DNA from 3 places in the Rhizobium zaerense genome. Region 2 is predicted to be linked to each of the others. Evidence: predicted binding sites of a transcription regulator. Region 2 holds the regulator's gene; each other region holds the start of a gene.

Region 1 (5,706 bases), 2.4 Mb from region 2:
CAATACCAACCTCACCGGCCTGTTCAACATGACGCATCAGGTCTGGACCGGCATGCGTGACCGCAGCTTCGGCCGTATCGTCAATATCTCGTCGATCAACGGGCAGAAGGGCCAGATGGGCCAGGTGAACTATTCGGCGGCCAAGGCGGGCGATCTCGGTTTCACCAAGGCGCTGGCCCAGGAAGGGGCGAACAAGAACATCACCGTCAACGCCATTTGCCCCGGTTACATCGGAACGGAAATGGTGCTTGCCGTGCCGGAGAAGGTGCTGAACGAACGCATCATTCCGCAGATCCCCGTCGGCCGTCTCGGCGAACCGGAAGAGATCGCGCGCTGCGTCACCTTCCTCGTCTCCGACGATGCCGGTTTCATCACCGGTTCGACGCTGACGGCCAATGGCGGACAGTTCTTCGCCTAGACATTTCGGTCTTGGAGTCGACAGTAGAGATCAGATTCAAAGCAATTGGCGCGTCCGGCTGAACGCGCCAATCTCTGTTTATGGACGTCGCTGTGGCCGAACTCTGGCCGGCACTTTGCGCAGCGAGCGATCTTCGCTGCTGAGGACTGATATCGCGGTCGCCAGGAAAGCCGACGCGATGAGAACGGCGACGAGGGAATTCAGCAAAGTGTGAATCATGGAAACGTTTCCTTTCCGGTGCGCCGGGCGGCTTTGCCTGTCCGTTGCGCTCGCAAAGGAAATATGTACCTAGCCGTTTGGCGGCGGTAGATTTGACTTTCGCAGCCAATTGTCAACGTCGCGTTGACGGATGCGGCAGCCAAAGAAAAACGGGCGCCGAAGCGCCCGTTGGGAGTCCGAGATGTTTTTGCCGATCAGCAGCGGGCCTCGTAGCGGCGGCCATAGCGGTCGCGGTAGACGCAGTAGCCGCGGCGTTCGACCGAGTGGCCGATGAGTGCGCCGGTCAGGCCGCCGGCAACGGCGCCGACAGCGGCACCACCCCAGCTGTTGGTGACGACACCGCCGATAACAGCGCCCGTGCCGGCGCCGATCGCCGTGCCTTGCTCGGTCGCCGTGCAGGATGCCAAGGCGCCGACGAGGGCACCAATAAGAACAATCTTCTTCATCATGTCGTAACTCCCCAGGTTAGTTGGGCTTTAGATGCGGCCCATTAGTACAAGGATAATGATAATCACGAGAACTAGCCCTAAACCGCCGGAAGGTCCATAGCCCCAGCCACGGCTATAACCCCAATTCGGCAGGGCTCCGATCAAGAGCAGAATGAGGATAATAAGAAGTATTGTGCCAAGCATGGTGTGTTTCCTTCATCTCATCGGCAATTTGGATGGACGAGAAACACACATTGGCGATTTTTGTTCCCGGTTCAGCTCCGGAAATGTGACGGCGCCTGATTCACGGTTTAAGTTGCGTTATTTCCGGAAATTGCCACTATGGTTAAAAAGACATGTAAATACAATATGTTGCGGTGAACAAATCGGGAAAATCGCGATGTCGCCGATCTGTCAGCGATTCGTTCCGTGTTTGATCGGAACTGCGATATTGGCCGCCTTGACTTAACGCCATCTGAATCCGGCTCCTGAAAGATTGATGCCGATGCGACGAGGCGGCGCGAAAGGATCTGCCGCCGATCCGCATCTAGCACCCGGACCTGAAGCCGCTACCAGATATTGTCGTGAACGAAAGGCGAAAACGGCGGAGTCAGCGATTCGTCTCCGATTCGTTCCGGCTTTGGTCGAGAGGTTAATTTCGGGCGGATATTCATCCGTTCAACATCGGGGCGGGAATCGTCACCCGCGACCTCGAAAATGCAAACGGGAGAGAGTCTCATGATTCAGCATCTAGTGGGAAAAAGTGATTCAAAATCAATACTTAGCCGTGAACAAAAGCTGAATCAGCGGGAGTCAGCGATTCGTCGCTGATTCGTTCTCACGCTGTTCCGAATCGGACATTCGGGCATTCCGCACGACTCGCAAAGGTCGTAATCCCCGAGACATTTTGAAATCTGCCCTTGCGTTTGCGGCGGCAGCTGTCCATGTGTTCTCTGCTTCCACCGAGGAGCCGAGATTTTCCTGGGGCCACCCGCCTCATTTGCATGGACCCATGACTCTGACTTCGCAGCCGATGATTCTGAGCGGGCGCGGTGTGACCGCGGTGCTCGGGCCGACCAATACCGGCAAGACCCATTATGCCATCGAGCGCATGGTCGCGCACGGAACGGGCGTGATCGGCCTGCCGCTCCGGCTGCTGGCGCGCGAGGTCTATACGCGGGTGGTGGAGAAGGTCGGCGTACAGAATGTGGCCCTGGTCACCGGCGAGGAAAAGATTTCGCCGCCCAATGCGCGTTTTTCCGTCTGCACTGTCGAGGCGATGCCGCGAGAGACCAGAGCCGCCTTCGTCGCGATCGACGAGGTGCAGCTCGCCGGCGATCTCGAGCGTGGCCATATCTTCACCGACCGCATCCTGCATCTTCGCGGCCGCGAGGAAACGCTGTTGCTCGGCGCGGCGACAATGCGGCCGATCCTGCAGCAGCTCCTGCCCGGCATCACAATCGTCGAGCGGCCGCGGCTTTCGCATCTTTTCTATGCCGGGCAGAAGAAGATCACCCGGCTGCCGCAGCGCTCGGCCATCGTCGCCTTCTCCGCCGACGAGGTCTATGCCATCGCCGAGCTCATTCGCCGGCAGCGCGGCGGCGCGGCGGTCGTGCTCGGTGCGCTCAGCCCGCGCACCCGCAATGCGCAGGTGGCGCTCTATCAGGCGGGCGACGTCGAATACCTGGTGGCGACCGATGCGATCGGCATGGGCCTCAACCTCGATGTCGATCACGTCGCCTTTGCCCAGGACCGGAAATTCGACGGTTACCAGTTCCGCAATCTCAATCCGGGCGAACTCGGCCAGGTCGCTGGCCGCGCCGGGCGGCACGTGCGAGACGGGACCTTCGGCGTCACCGGACAAGTCTCGCCTTTTGACGACGAGCTGGTGCAGCGCATCGAAGGACACGAGTTCGATAACGTCAAGGTTTTGCAGTGGCGGACGACGGAGATGGACTTCTCCTCAATCGCGTCGCTGCGCGCCAGCCTTGAGGTCGGGCCGCGTGTGCCGGGGCTGACGCGGGCGCTGCCTGCGGTCGACCAGCAGGCGCTGGAGCAGCTTTCGCGTTATCCCGAGGTCATCGATCTCGCCGACAGGCCGGCGCGCGTCGAAAAACTCTGGGAGGCTTGCGCGCTTCCCGACTATCGGCGTATCACCCCAGCACAACATGCCGATCTTATCTCGACCCTCTTTTCCGATCTCGTCCGCTATGGCACGGTGAACGAGCAGTTTCTTGCGGAGCAGGTTCATCGCTCCGATCGAACAGATGGCGAAATTGACACGCTTTCGGCGCGAATCGCGCAGATAAGGACCTGGACCTACGTTTCAGATCGGCCCGGTTGGCTTGCCGATCCGACACACTGGCAGGAAAAGACGCGGGAAATCGAAGATCGATTGTCCGACGCGTTACATGAAAGGTTGACGAAACGCTTTGTTGATCGCAGGACATCTGTGCTCATGAAGCGCCTGAGAGAGAATGCGATGCTGGAAGCTGAAATCAGTGTGAATGGCGATGTCTTCGTTGAAGGACATCATGTAGGGCAGTTGAGCGGATTCCGTTTCACGCCGGTGGCGGGAACGGACGGACCGGATGCCAAGGCGGTTCAGGCTGCGTCGCAGAAGGCGCTCGGGCTCGAGTTCGAAGCCCGCGCGGCCCGGATGCATGCCGCCGGCAACAGCGATCTGGTGATCGGTTCGGATGGGTTGATCCGTTGGCTGGGCGACCCGGTGGCGCGGCTTTCGGGCAGCGATCACATCATGCGTCCGCGCGTGATCCTGCTGGCCGACGAGCAACTGACGGGCAATGCCCGCGATCACGTTGCCGCGCGCATCGAGCGCTTCGTCAATCATCATATCAGCACGGTGCTGAAGCCGCTCGATGATCTGTCGCGCGCCGAGGACCTGCAGGGGCTCGCCAAGGGGCTTGCCTTCCAGCTCGTCGAGAATCTCGGGGTGCTGTTCCGCCGCGACGTGACCGAGGAGGTGAAGTCGCTGGACCAGGAAGCCCGCGCCTCCATGCGCCGCTACGGCGTGCGTTTCGGCGCCTATCATATCTTCGTTCCGGCACTTCTGAAGCCGGCGCCGGCCGAACTCATCACGCTGCTCTGGGCGCTGAAGAACGACGGTTTGGACAAGCCGGGCTACGGCGATCTCATTCCCGTGCTTGCCGCCGGCCGCACCTCCGTCGTCACCGATCCGAGCTTCGAGCGGATGTTCTACAAGCTCGCCGGCTTCCGTTTCCTCGGCAAGCGTGCCGTGCGTATCGACATCCTGGAACGGCTTGCCGATATCATCCGTCCGCTGCTGCAATGGAAGCCCGGTCAGAACAACCGTCCGGAGGGCGCCTATGACGGCCGCCGCTTCACGACGACGACGGCGATGCTGTCGATCCTCGGTGCGACACTCGAGGACATGGAAGAAATCCTCAAGGGTCTCGGCTATCGCGCCGATGCCGTGAAGGCGGAAGAAGCGTCGGCACATCTTGCGACGCAGGATGCAGCCTCAGCGCCCGCCGCCAGCGCGCAAGCGCCCGCGGAAGAAACAGCCGAAAAGGCCGACCACGACGATGCCGACGGCGCGGCAGAAGAGACTGCTGCCGAGCCCGCCGCAACCGAGGCGGCTTCGGCAGTCGCGGAGGCGCCCGTGGCGGAAGGGGTCGAAATCGCCGCTCCGGCCGAACCGATCGAGACATCCGCTCCTGCGGAAGCGGTATCGGCTTCCGATGAAACAGTACCTGCATCTGGGGAAGCCGGCGAGCCGGCGGAACCGAAGCCGGTTCTTCTGTGGCGTCTTGGCGGTCGCAACGACAATCAGCGCCAGGCGCGTGGCGGGCATGGCGAACGCCGTGGCGGCCAGGGCGAGCAGCGCGGTCAAAGCCAGGAGCGCGGCGACCGCAATCGCCGGCCGGGCAGCGGTGAAGGCGGCGAGGGCAATCGCGGTGGCGACGGCCGCGACAACAATCGCCAGAACCGCGGCAAGGACGGCGCCGGTCGCGATGGCGGCCGGCCGCAGCAGGCAAGAGGCGACCGCAACAACCAACCACGGGGCGACCAGCCGCGTGGCGACCGGCAGGAGCGTGGCGATCGCAAGGATCGCGGTGAGCGTAACGATCGTAACGACCGCAACAACAATCGTAGCGGCTCACAGCCGCTGCGCTTCGAGGCCAAGCCACCGCGCAAGGAGAAGCCGATCGATCCGGATTCGCCTTTCGCCAAGCTTGCAGCTCTCAAGGAGCAGATGAAGAAGTAATCATGAGCGGGGAGACACAGCCGACAAGCGGTTCGCGCCAGCGCATCGACAAGTGGCTGTTCTTCGCGCGCATGGTGAAGTCGCGCTCGCTGGCGCAGAGCCATATCCAATCGGGCCATGTGCGCGTCAACGGCGAGCGCTGCAGCCATCCGAGCCAGATGGTCAAGCCGGGCGACCGTATCGAGCTGACGCTGGAGCGGCGCGATGTCGTTCTCGTCATGCGGCTTGCCGGCGAGCGGCGGGGTCCTTACGAGGAGGCGCGCCTGCTCTACGACGACCAATCCCCGCCACCGGATGAGGCAAAACGTCTCACGCCCTACGAGCAGGCGATCCGGGCGACCGGCGCCGGCCGTCCGACCAAAAAGGAAAGACGTGCAATCGACAGGCTGATG
Region 2 (5,706 bases):
GTCGAGGTCGTTCTTCGGATAAACGAAGGGCTGGCCGATATGGTACTTGTAGGCCATGGCGGCAAGCGTCGGCATCTTGGCGATCATGCGCAGGCTGGCGACCATGCGCTGGTGCGGATCGGTGATGTCGGTGGAGTCGTGATAGAAGGCCGACAGCGCGCCGACGCAGCCGCACATGACGGCCATCGGATGCGCATCGCGGCGGAAGCCGGTGAAGAAGCGGCTCATCTGCTCGTGCACCATGGTGTGGTGCGTGACGCGATAATCGAAATCCTTCTTCTGCACGGTGGTCGGCAGTTCGCCGTAAAGCAGCAGGTAGCAGACCTCGAGGAAGTCGCCATGCTCGGCGAGCTGCTCGATCGGATAGCCGCGGTGCAACAGGACACCTTCGTCGCCGTCGATGTAAGTGATTTTCGATTCACAGGATGCCGTCGAGGTGAAACCCGGATCGTAGGTGAAGGAAGCCGTATTCTTGTAGAGGGCACCGATATCGATGACGCTCGGGCCGATCGTGCCGCTTTTGACAGCAAGGTCGACAGACTTGTCACCGATTTTTATTGTAGCGCTTTGATCCGTCATGCTGATCCTCCGAAATGGCGGTGGCGCCATAAAAGCGCCATAGGGGTTAAGCGTCCTCACCGATAGCTATATGATCGCGAAGCTAATGCCAAGTTACCGTGACGGCATTTTGTGCATTGCGGTATCACCTTTTAGGCACTGCAGCGATGAGCCGCACGCATATCGGAAGCCGATGATTCAACTCGTCTTTTGGCGCTTGCGATTTTCCCTCGTATTTCAATCGATTATGCTTGCCGGATTTGATCGGAGGTTGCATTCTGGCCGCCTTCGCAGCTGGGCTTGGGCGGCACATGCAGGAGTTGACCACAGTCGAATTGCGGCCGGAAGCAGGCGAAGGCCTCGCCGACTCCGCCGGTTTTTCTCCACCTGTCATGGTGACGCGCCCGACAAGAACGCAGTCGACGAGCCCCTTGCGGCACCGGCTGCCGGCAGCAGCCTCGCAATCGCTGCGTATCGGCATGCGGATGCTGAGCGAAGAGGCGGACCACGGCCGTCTGCTGCTTGTCTCGCCTGTCTTCCTCGGTGCCGGGTCAGCCTTCTGGTTTCTCGCGGCATCGGACTTTCCGCTCGTTGCATCGCTGCTCTGCCTGTTGCTGCTGATCGTCGCCGTTCTCATCGCCAGCCGCAGCCGGGCGGCATTGCGGGCAACGCTGCTGGCGCTTGCACTTGTGGCCTGCGGCATGGCCTCCGCGCAGCTCGAGAGCTGGCGGGCTTCGACCGTGATCCTCGATTCCGCCGTCACGACGACGGTGACCGGCCGTGTGGAACGGCGCGAAGGCGACGGTCGCGGCCGGTGGCGCTACATTCTTGCCGTCACCGGTACGGAGGCGCCGGAAGTGAAGCGGTCGCCCGAACGCATAACTGCGATCACCCGCGGCGCAGACGCGCCCATCGAGATCGGTGATATCATAACCGGCAGGGCGCGGCTGACGCCGCCGGCAGGTCCAGCACTTCCTGAGCTCAACGACTTCTCCTTCGGTGCCTATTTCGATGGAATCGGCGCGAACGGCTTCTTCTACGGCGCGCCGTCGAAGGTCGACTGGCAGGCAGGTCCGCAGGCGGCAAGATCGACGTGGGAAGCTCTGCTCGAAGGGCTCTACCGGCTGCGCAGCGGCATTGGCGACCGCATAAGGTCGATCTTGCCTGGCGACACCGGCGCTTTCGCCGCTGCTCTGGTGACGGACGAGCGGCGCGCCATCTCGAATGAGACGACGGAAGCGCTGCGCCAGTCCGGCCTGGCTCATATCGTCGCCATCTCCGGCCTCAACATGGCGCTGTCGGCCGGTATCTTCTTCGTTGGGTTCCGGATGTTGCTCAGCCTCTTTCCCGGCGTCGCTGAGGCCTATCCGACGAAGAAGATCGCTGCCGCCGGCGCGCTCATCGCCGTGACCGCCTATTTCCTGATCTCGGGCTTTGGGGTCTCTGCCGAACGCGCCTTCATCATGATGGCCATCATGTTGATTGCCGTCTTCTTCGACCGGCCGTCGATCAGCCTGCGCAATGTCGCGCTCTCCGCGCTCGTCATCATCGCCATTTCGCCGTCCGAGGTCTTGGGTCCGAGCTTCCAGATGTCCTTTGCCGCGACATTGGCGCTGGTCTCGGGCTATCAGCTGTGGAAGGACCGGCGCGTCCGCGAAAACGCCTTCCTCAAGCTGCCGATCATCAGGCCGGTCGTTACGGTTGCGGGTTTCTTCGGCGGCGTCTTCCTGACGTCGCTGATCGGCGGCTTTTCAACCGCGCTGTTTTCGATCGAGCATTTTCATCGCCTGACCGCCTATGGCCTGCCGGCAAACCTCGCGACGATGCCGATCATCTCCTTTATCGTCATGCCGGCCGGGCTGCTGGCGATGCTGCTCATGCCTTTCGGTCTGGATGTTTGGGCCTGGAAGGTCGTCGGATTCGGCCTCGATCTGGTGATCGCGGTCGCAAAGACGGTATCCGGCTGGGGCGGCAATATCGACGTTGGCCGTTTGCCCGGCTGGTATTTCGCGGTCGCCGTGGCAGGCTTTCTTCTGCTGACGCTGCTCCGGACGCGACTGCGCCATTCCGGCACATCGATCATCGCAGTCTCGACGCTCATCCTGTTCCTTCTACCGGTTCCCCGGCCGCCGGATCTGGTGATTTCGGAGGATGGCAATCTCGTCGCGGTCGTCGAGGCGGCAGCAATGGCGTCCAACCGTGAACGACCGCCGGATTTCATCTTCGACCAATGGCAGAGAGCGCTGGTCCTGCCGACGCATGATCCGCCGAAGATGCTGGATGGTCCTGCTATCCCGCCGGAGGGAGAAGACCGCCGCGTCAGGCTTTCCCGCGATCAGCAGACCGAAGCGAGGACCGCGATGCGTGCAGCCGCAGCGGCCGGTGAAGCAAACCGCTTTTCCTGCGTCAAAAAGGCCTGGTGCACATCAAGGCTTGGCAATGGCCAGGTCGTGGCCGTCATCGACAATGCCGCCTATCTCGGCCCCGCATGCGACGCCGCCGATATCGTCGTGACGTCGGTCCGCCTGCGCTTCAACAGCTGCCGCTCAGGTGCGACGCTCTTCACCGGTGAAACGCTGCGCAGGACCGGTTCCGTCGAGTTGCGCTTCACGAACGCCGGCCTGGAGGTGGCAACCGCATTCGATGCATTGTCGCGGCCATGGATGCGCCATCGCGCCTATGACTGGCGCAGCAATAGTTTTACCGAGCCCGGTCTAGCCAAGGTCAGTGATAGCGGCGAATAAGACCGACGAGCTTGCCCTGAACCTTGACACGGTCCGGCCCGAAAATCCGGGTCTCGTAAGCCGGGTTGGCGGCTTCGAGCGCAATCGAGGCGCCCTTGCGGCGGAAGCGTTTGAGTGTCGCTTCCTCGTCGTCGACGAGAGCAACGACGATGTCGCCAGGACTTGCGGTGCTGCCGTTGCGGATGATCACGGTGTCGCCGTCAAAGATGCCGGCGTCGATCATCGAATCGCCCTTGACCTCCAGCGCATAATGTTCACCGGAACCGAGCATGTCGGCCGGAACGACGATGTCGTGGGTGTTGTTCTGGATCGCCGAGATCGGAACACCGGCGGCGATGCGGCCCATGACCGGCACGGAGACCGAGTTGCCGTTGTCGGCGACGGGTTTTGCAGGGGCAGGAGCGGCGACCGGCTGTGGCTTGCCGAGGCTGCCCTCGATGACGCTCGGCGAAAAGCCACGCCGCGGCTGGATGCTGGGGCTGTAGGCCTCCGGAAGCTTGATGACCTCGATCGCGCGGGCCCGGTTCGGTAGGCGGCGAATGAAGCCACGTTCCTCGAGCGCTGTAATCAAGCGATGAATCCCGGACTTCGAAGCGAGGTCCAGGGCATCCTTCATTTCGTCGAAAGATGGCGGAACGCCGGATTCCTTCATGCGCTCATGAATGAAAAGGAGAAGCTCCTGTTGTTTGCGCGTGAGCATCGACGTTGTGACCTCGTGATTGAAACAAATCCAGAACAGACACTATATGTTCCATATGTGTTCCGCAAGTAGCTAAATTTCCGTAAAACTTGGCACCAACTCGTCGAGATTCTTATTTTCATTCGCCGGATTGGACACATGTCTTGCATTGAGGGTGGCGCTGTCGCACATCTCTTGCCGATTTGAGGAGGGATATGATGAACACGCATTCCACCAAACCGTACCCGCTGGATCATGTCGTGCTGCCGGTCGTCGACATCGATCTGGCGCGCGAAAGGCTCGGCAAGCTCGGCTTCACCGTTGCCGCCGATGCGCGCCATCCCTTCGGAACGGAGAATGCCTGCGTCTTCTTTGCCGACAAGACCTATCTGGAGCCGCTCGGGATCGCGAGCGTCGAGGAGAGCGAGGCATCGGCGCGACGAGGCAATGTCTTCACCGCTCGCAACCGGGCTTTCCGCTTCCGTTGCGGCGCGGAGGGGCTTTCGGCGGTGGCCTTCGGCAGCAAGGATGCCGGCATCGATCATCAGGATTTCGTCGGCAACGGGTCGAGCGCCGGGGAGATGCTGCAGTTCAACCGGCCGATGACGATGCCGGACGGCTCCGAGACGATTGCCGGCTTCAAGCTGGCTTTTGCCGGCGACCTGCGCGCGCCTGATCTCTTGCTCTTCACCGTCGAGCGTATCAATCCGCTGCCGGCCGACCGCGCCGCGCTGGAGACGCATGCCAATGGCGTGACCGGCATAACGGAGATCGCGCTTTGCGCGCCGGAACCGGCCGCATTCGCTGCCTTCGTCGGCCTTGCAGCGGCGCAATCGGCAGTCGAGAAAACCGGTTTCGGCGTCAATGTCGCGGCGTCAAATGCGAAAATCGGTCTGATGACGCCGGAAGGGCTGGAGGCCTATTTCGACATCGCCGGCTCATCCGCAGATCGCGGCCTGCGCGGCCGGGCAATCCTCTTTGCTGTTGCCGATCTTGCCGTGACAGAAGCGCATTTGGCTGCTAACGGGGTGACATACACGCGCAAGAACAATCGCATTCTGGTGAAGCCCGCGCCCGGGCAGGGCACGCTCTTCGCCTTCGAGGAAACACGATGAGCACTGATACGAATTCCGACGTCAGGGTCGGCGAAGGCCAAGGCCAGGTCACCTTTTCCAATACCGGCCGCCTGTCGCTAATTGCCGGTCCCTGCCAGATGGAGAGCCGCGACCACGCCTTCATGGTCGCCGGCACGCTGAAGGAGCTTTGCGGAAGGCTCGGCATCGGCCTCGTCTACAAGAGTTCCTTCGACAAGGCGAACCGGACCTCGCTCTCGGCCGAACGCGGTATCGGGATCGAAAAGGGCATGGAGGTCTTTGCCGACCTCAAGAAGGAATTCGGCTTTCCCGTCCTGACCGACGTTCATACCGCCGAACAATGCGCCGAGGTGGCAAAGATCGTCGACGTCCTGCAGATCCCGGCCTTCCTTTGCCGCCAGACCGACCTTCTTATTGCCGCGGCCAAGACCGGCCGCGTCGTCAACGTCAAGAAGGGCCAGTTCCTCGCTCCCTGGGATATGAAGAACGTTCTGAAGAAGCTCAATGCCAGTGGCAATCCGAACGTGCTGCTGTGCGAGCGCGGCGCCTCTTTCGGTTACAACACGCTGGTTTCCGACATGCGTTCGCTGCCGATCATGGCGGCGATGGGCGCCCCCGTTATCTTCGATGC
Region 3 (5,706 bases), 1.8 Mb from region 2:
GCGGGGAATACGATTTTTTGCATCCCCGCCTGGAATTTCGCCATATTGGCCTCAAGCAGCCCGTCGAGCAGCACCGGCGGAACGTCCCTCCGGCCGGGCGCGGAAGCGCCGCAGCAGCTCAATCAGGCTCTCCACCTCATCCTTGAGCCGGCGGGTTTCTGCCGAGGAGTGCTCGACCATGTCCGAATTCTGCTGGGTGATCACACCCATGTTGCGGACGGCGAGGCTGACCTCGTTGACGCCAGTCGCCTGATCGCGGGCGGCCGCGGCGATATCGGCGACGAAACGGTTGATGATATCGATGCGGCTGATCATATCGCTCAGCGCCTCACCGGTGCTGGAGACGATGCCGACGCCCTCGTTGACCTGGGTCGAGCTCTGCGAGATCAGGTTCTTGATCTCCTTGGCCGCTTCCGCGGTCCGCTGGGCGAGCTGGCGCACTTCCTGGGCGACAACGGCAAAACCCTTGCCGGCATCACCGGCGCGGGCCGCCTCGACACCAGCGTTCAGCGCCAGCAGGTTGGTCTGGAAGGCGATCTCATCGATGACGCCGATGATCTTGGAGATCCCGGTCGAGGATTTCTCGATGCCGGCCATCGCCGAGACAGCACTGGTGACGAGTTCACCGGAGTTCTTCGCCTTCTCTTGCGTCTCGCGCACCGCGGCCGAAGCCTTCTCGGCATTGGCGGCCGTCTGGCCGACGCTGACGGACAGCTGCTGCAGGGCGGCCGAGCTCTCCTCGACGCCTGCCGCCTGCTGGGCGGTTCGTAGCGCCAGATCGTTGGTCGCATTGGATATAACGTCGGCGCCGCTCATGATATGGCCCGAGGTCTCGCGTACGGAGGCGAAGGACTGGCTTAGCGCCCTGACGGCGCGGTTGTAATCCTCGGCCATCTGCCTGAAATTGCCCGGCAGGTCGGACGGCAGGGTGGCTTCAAGATCGCCTTTCGACAGCGCTTCCAGACCGCGGCGCAGTTGCTCCAGGGCGATCGCCTGGTCGGATTCGGCCTGGGCGCGCTCTTCTTCCAAGGCGCGACGCTTGGCTTCGAGCGTTTCCAGATAGACCGAGATGGAATAATCCACGTCGAGCATGCCTGATTTGATGACGGCCGACAGCTTCTCGGCCAATGCCTTGCCCTCTCGGCGCGCAAAGATCGACGGCCACTGCTTCTCCATGATGCCTTTGACGAGCTCGGACATGACGATGGCGTAACCGCCGATATACCAGCGCGGCTCCAGCCCGATGCGGGCGTGGGTGCGGCCGACTGCGGTCACGCCGTTGACATAGCTCTCATCGAACGCGCCGCCGGCAAGATTGGCCCAATGATCCTGCTGGCGCTTCTTGGCATGGCCGACGTGATTCTTATCGGCGAAGAAGCCGGCGACAGCAGGGGTCTTGGCGATCTTGGCGTAGAATTTGTCGAGGGCGCCGCCGATCAGCTCTGATATCACAGGGCGCAGATCCCGCATCGACTTGCGCGCCGCCTCATCCAGTTCGATGAAATCGAGGCGCTGCCTGAGGGCATTGTCGGTCTGCTGGGCGGTCATGGAGATCTCTGTACTTGGCGCGCGGCGCGGGACGGAATTTCTGCGCCGCAGGTTTTGGCCAATATGGTTGAGCAATCGTTAAATCGGACGGCGATTTCTTCTCGCCGAGCGAGAAGAACGATAGCGTGCGAGGATATTGCACGCCGTCCATTCCGTTCACGTTTTGATCTATATATCGCCGTTTCTTCTGTTATGCTTGCCGCATGACCATCCATTCCGAATCGCTCGCCCTTTCCCTTGCCTCGATCAGTCCGGCCATGCTGGCGCTTGCCGGCGGCGTTCTCGCCGCCCTCGCCCTGCTAGTGATCGTGCTTCTGCTGCGCGGCGCCAGCCTTCGCCGCGAGCAGGCGGAGGAAGCGAGCTTTCGTGCCGAGGAAAACGAAGCGCGGATGGCCGAGCTTTTGAAGATCCAGGCCGAGATGCAGGGCCGCATCGCGGCGATGACCGAGGTCTTCGGCGCGCGGCAGAGCGAACTCAACCAGACGATCAGCCAGCGCCTCGACGGCATGTCGCAGCGCATGAGCTCGACGATCACCGAGCAGACGAAATCGACGCATGAGAACCTGCAAAGGCTGCAGGAGCGGCTGGCGGTCATCGATGCCGCGCAGAACAATATCCAGACGCTCGCCAAGGATGTCGTCGGACTGCAGGCCATTCTGTCCAACAAGCAGACGCGCGGCGCCTTCGGCCAGTCCAGGATGGAAACGATTGTTGCCGACGGTCTGCCGATGGGCGCCTACGCCTTCCAGCAGACGCTGTCCAACGGTTCACGGCCGGACTGCACGATCCGCATGCCGAACGGCGCGCCGCCGCTGGTGATCGACGCGAAATTTCCGCTCGAAGCCTGGAACGCGATCCGCGACGCCGGCAGCCCCGAGGCAGGCAAGATCGCCGGCCAGCAGTTCCGCCGCGATATGGAAATCCATATCCGAGACATTTCCGAGAAATATCTGATCCAGGGGGAAACGCAGGATACGGCCTTTCTCTTCGTGCCATCCGAATCGATCTTCGCCGAGATCCACGAGCACTTCGAGCCGGTGGTGCAGAAGGCGCACCGCGCGCGTATCGTCATCGTCTCGCCGTCGCTGCTGATGTTGTCGATCCAGGTCATCCAGGCCGTGCTCAAGGATCAGCGCATGCGGGCGCAGGCGCATCTGATCCAGGGCGAGGTGGCAATCCTGATGGACGATCTCAGCCGCCTCGACGAGCGGGTGCGCAAGCTGCAAGGCCATTTCGCCATGGCGCAGAAGGATATCGACATGGTGGTCACGTCGGCCGACAAGCTGACCAAACGCGGCGCCAAGATCGAAGCGCTGGAATTTGAGGCGGGCGGCGGCGATGCACCCCCCGCCCGCGACGGCGAGGCCGCGGCCAAATCGGTAGAAAGCCGCACCGGTCTTCTGAAGCTCCGGGTGGTTGACGAGGAGTGATCGCTTCGGGCAGTGTCTCGCCCGCATGAAACAGTAGGAGCATGATGTCGGCCGAAAACCGATCACACTTTTCGGCATCATGCTCTAGAAGACGGGACACATTCATGATCACAGTTTTCGGGTCCATCAACATGGATCTCATCGCCACGACCGAGCGCCTGCCGAAGCCCGGTGAGACGGTGGCCGGCAACGGCTTTGCGACGGCCGCCGGCGGCAAGGGCGCCAACCAGGCGCTGGCAGCGCGGCGCGCCGGCCGCTACGTGCATATGGCCGGCGCCGTCGGCAAGGATGCTTTCGCTGCGGAGGCGCTGGCCCTGCTCGATGATGCAGGCACCGACCTTTCCCTCATCAACCATGTCGACGGTCCGACAGGCACGGCGCTGATCCTTGTCGGCGGCGACGGCGAGAACATGATTGCCGTCGTTCCCGGCGCCAATGGCCAGGTCACGCCTGCCGATGCCGAGACGGCGATCGGCCGCATGAACGAAGGCGATATCCTGATGCTGCAGCTCGAAGTGCCAGCTGCTGCCGTCGAACGTGCGCTGTCGGCCGCCCGCGCCAAGGGCGTCACCAGCATCCTCAACCTCGCGCCGCTGATCCCCGATGCGCCGCGTCTCGGCCGACTTGCCGATATCGTCATTGCCAACGAAACCGAGTTCGAGCGGCTTGCCGGACAGGAGGGCATGGACGCCCAAGCACGCGAGGCAGCCCTTGCGCGCCTGCATGCGGAGACGGGCCAGACGCTGATCGTGACGCTCGGTGCCGACGGGGTCATCGCCATCCGCGACGGGGCGATTTCACGAGCGCAGGGTCTCAAGATCGAACCTGTCGATACGGTCGGCGCCGGAGACACATTCTGCGGCTATTTCGCTGCCAGCCTCGACGAAGGCCTCGATTTTGTCTCGGCGCTGCGTCGTGCGGCGGTTGCCGGTTCGCTCGCATGCCTCAAGGCCGGGGCGCAACCTTCGATCCCCTTGAGCGAGGAAGTCGCAGACAGGATATAGGGGCGTCTCTTTGCGAAACCGCCGGCGAAACGCCCTGTAATTCAGGGCGTTCCGGCGGTTTTCCTTGTCTCGACCGATCGAGTTTCATTCAAATTTAAGAGATTTCCGGCGATGTTCCTCGTGGCCGCCGGTTCCCTGCGCTTTTGGAATCCAGCTGTCGACTGCATAATTCCTTAAATCGGAATCGATTTAAGGATGAAATTATGCAGCCATTCAAAGTGCTACAGCGTCCTTTGCGCGTCTCGAAAAGACGCACGGCGCTGTAGGCGGCTGCCCCATGATGGGGCGAGCCTTCGCTCCTGCGCCGGAGAATGCCCGTTCGGCGCATCCTTGCCCGAGGACCCCATGTTCATTTTTCGCATGAAATCGCTTGCCGCGAAACTCATCGTCATCACCGGCATCGCCATCGCGCTTGTTCTCATCGTTTCGAATTTTTTCCTCATCGGCCAGACCCGGGATCGCGTCCAGACGCTGACGATGGATCAGGCCAACCTCGAAGCGAAATCGATCGCCAATGAAATCGCCGCCAATGTCGGCGAACTCGCCAGCGCCGCTCGCACCATGTCGGGCGTCATCGGCCGCGGCCATGAAGGCAAGTCGCTCGACCGCAAGGGCATGATCAACGTACTGAAAGCCAATCTCGAGCAGAACACCTTCGCCTTCGGCAGCTGGTTCTGCGAACAACTCGGCGCGCTTGACGGCAAGACCACTGAGGTCGCCAACAACAATGACGAAGGCACCAACAAGAACGGCGCCTTCACGCCATACTGGTCGAAGACCAAGGACGGCGGCATCCAATATTCGACCTTCGACAATGATTATACCGCCGCATGGTGGAAGCTCGCCGCCGACAGCGGCAAGGGCGCGATCACGACGCCCTATATGGCCGAGGGAACGGACGTGCCGACGCTGCTGACCTCGATTGCCTATCCGGTCATGTCTGGCGGCAAGATGATCGGCGTCGGCGGTGTCGATATTTCGCTGAAGTCGCTGACCGACAAGCTGCAGGCGCTGCATCCTTTCGGTTCGGGCCGCGTCACGCTGCTGTCGCAGGCCGGCAACTGGATCGTCGCGCCGATCCCCGACCTGATGACCAAGGAATACGACGGCGAGGGCACCGACATCGTCAAGACGGCGCTGTCGAGCAAGCAGCCCGGTCTCGTCAGGAACCTCACCTATGACGGCCTCGATCCCTTCGATCGTGTCGTCTATCCGTTCGCGGTCCCCGGCGTCAACGCCACCTGGGTCGTGCTCGTCGACGTGCCGCACACGGCAATCAACGCGCCGGTGCGAGACCAGACCTACGTGATGATCATCAACGGGCTGATCGTGCTTGGCGCCGTCATGCTGGCGCTCCATTTCGCGGTCCGCTCTTTCGTGCAGCGGCCGCTCGGCGGCCTCGTCGCCAGCGTCAAGGCACTGAGCGACGGCCAATATGGCGAACCAATCGCCGCCCAAGACCGCAGCGACGAAGTCGGTTCGGTCGCCAAGGCGCTGGAAGGCTTCCGCTTCACGCTCGCCGACAGCCGCCGCCTCGAAGACGAGGCCGCCGACCAGCGGCAGGCCGCCGAGACCGAGCGCAGCCGTTCGGAATCGGAACGCCAGGAATCGGTGTCGCTGCAGCGCCATATCGTCTCGATCGTTGGCGCCGGCCTTTCCGCGCTGTCGCAGGGCAATCTCAGTCACCGCATCACCGACGAATTCCCCGGCGAATACGGCAAGCT

Evidence for each region. The regulator LexA, encoded in region 2, represses DNA repair genes until DNA is damaged. The targets are predictions, from matches to a motif close to TGTTCNNNNTGTGTTCNG.
Region 1: ACS4RR_RS03175 (helicase-related protein) is a predicted target of LexA. The motif match lies at 1,899-1,916, and genes of this name have one in related genera.
Region 3: ACS4RR_RS00395 (DNA recombination protein RmuC) is a predicted target of LexA. The motif match lies at 1,702-1,719, and genes of this name have one in related genera.

The regions. Positions count from the first base shown of each region.
Region 1 covers NZ_CM132690.1:650,729-656,434, forward strand. Annotated here, with positions in the region: gene ACS4RR_RS03160 (beta-ketoacyl-ACP reductase) at 1-418, shown strand, start outside; gene ACS4RR_RS03165 (YMGG-like glycine zipper-containing protein) at 832-1,086, opposite strand; gene ACS4RR_RS03170 (DUF3309 family protein) at 1,114-1,269, opposite strand; gene ACS4RR_RS03175 (helicase-related protein) at 2,078-5,314, shown strand; gene ACS4RR_RS03180 (Hsp15 family ribosome-associated heat shock protein) at 5,317-5,706, shown strand, end outside.
Region 2 covers NZ_CM132690.1:3,163,244-3,168,949, reverse strand. Annotated here, with positions in the region: gene gltA (citrate synthase) at 1-579, opposite strand, end outside; gene ACS4RR_RS15325 (ComEC/Rec2 family competence protein) at 870-3,302, shown strand; gene lexA (transcriptional repressor LexA) at 3,283-4,002, opposite strand; gene ACS4RR_RS15315 (VOC family protein) at 4,200-5,096, shown strand; gene kdsA (3-deoxy-8-phosphooctulonate synthase) at 5,093-5,706, shown strand, end outside.
Region 3 covers NZ_CM132690.1:72,534-78,239, forward strand. Annotated here, with positions in the region: gene ACS4RR_RS00390 (globin-coupled sensor protein) at 52-1,548, opposite strand; gene ACS4RR_RS00395 (DNA recombination protein RmuC) at 1,752-2,978, shown strand; gene ACS4RR_RS00400 (ribokinase) at 3,083-3,982, shown strand; gene ACS4RR_RS00405 (methyl-accepting chemotaxis protein) at 4,328-5,706, shown strand, end outside.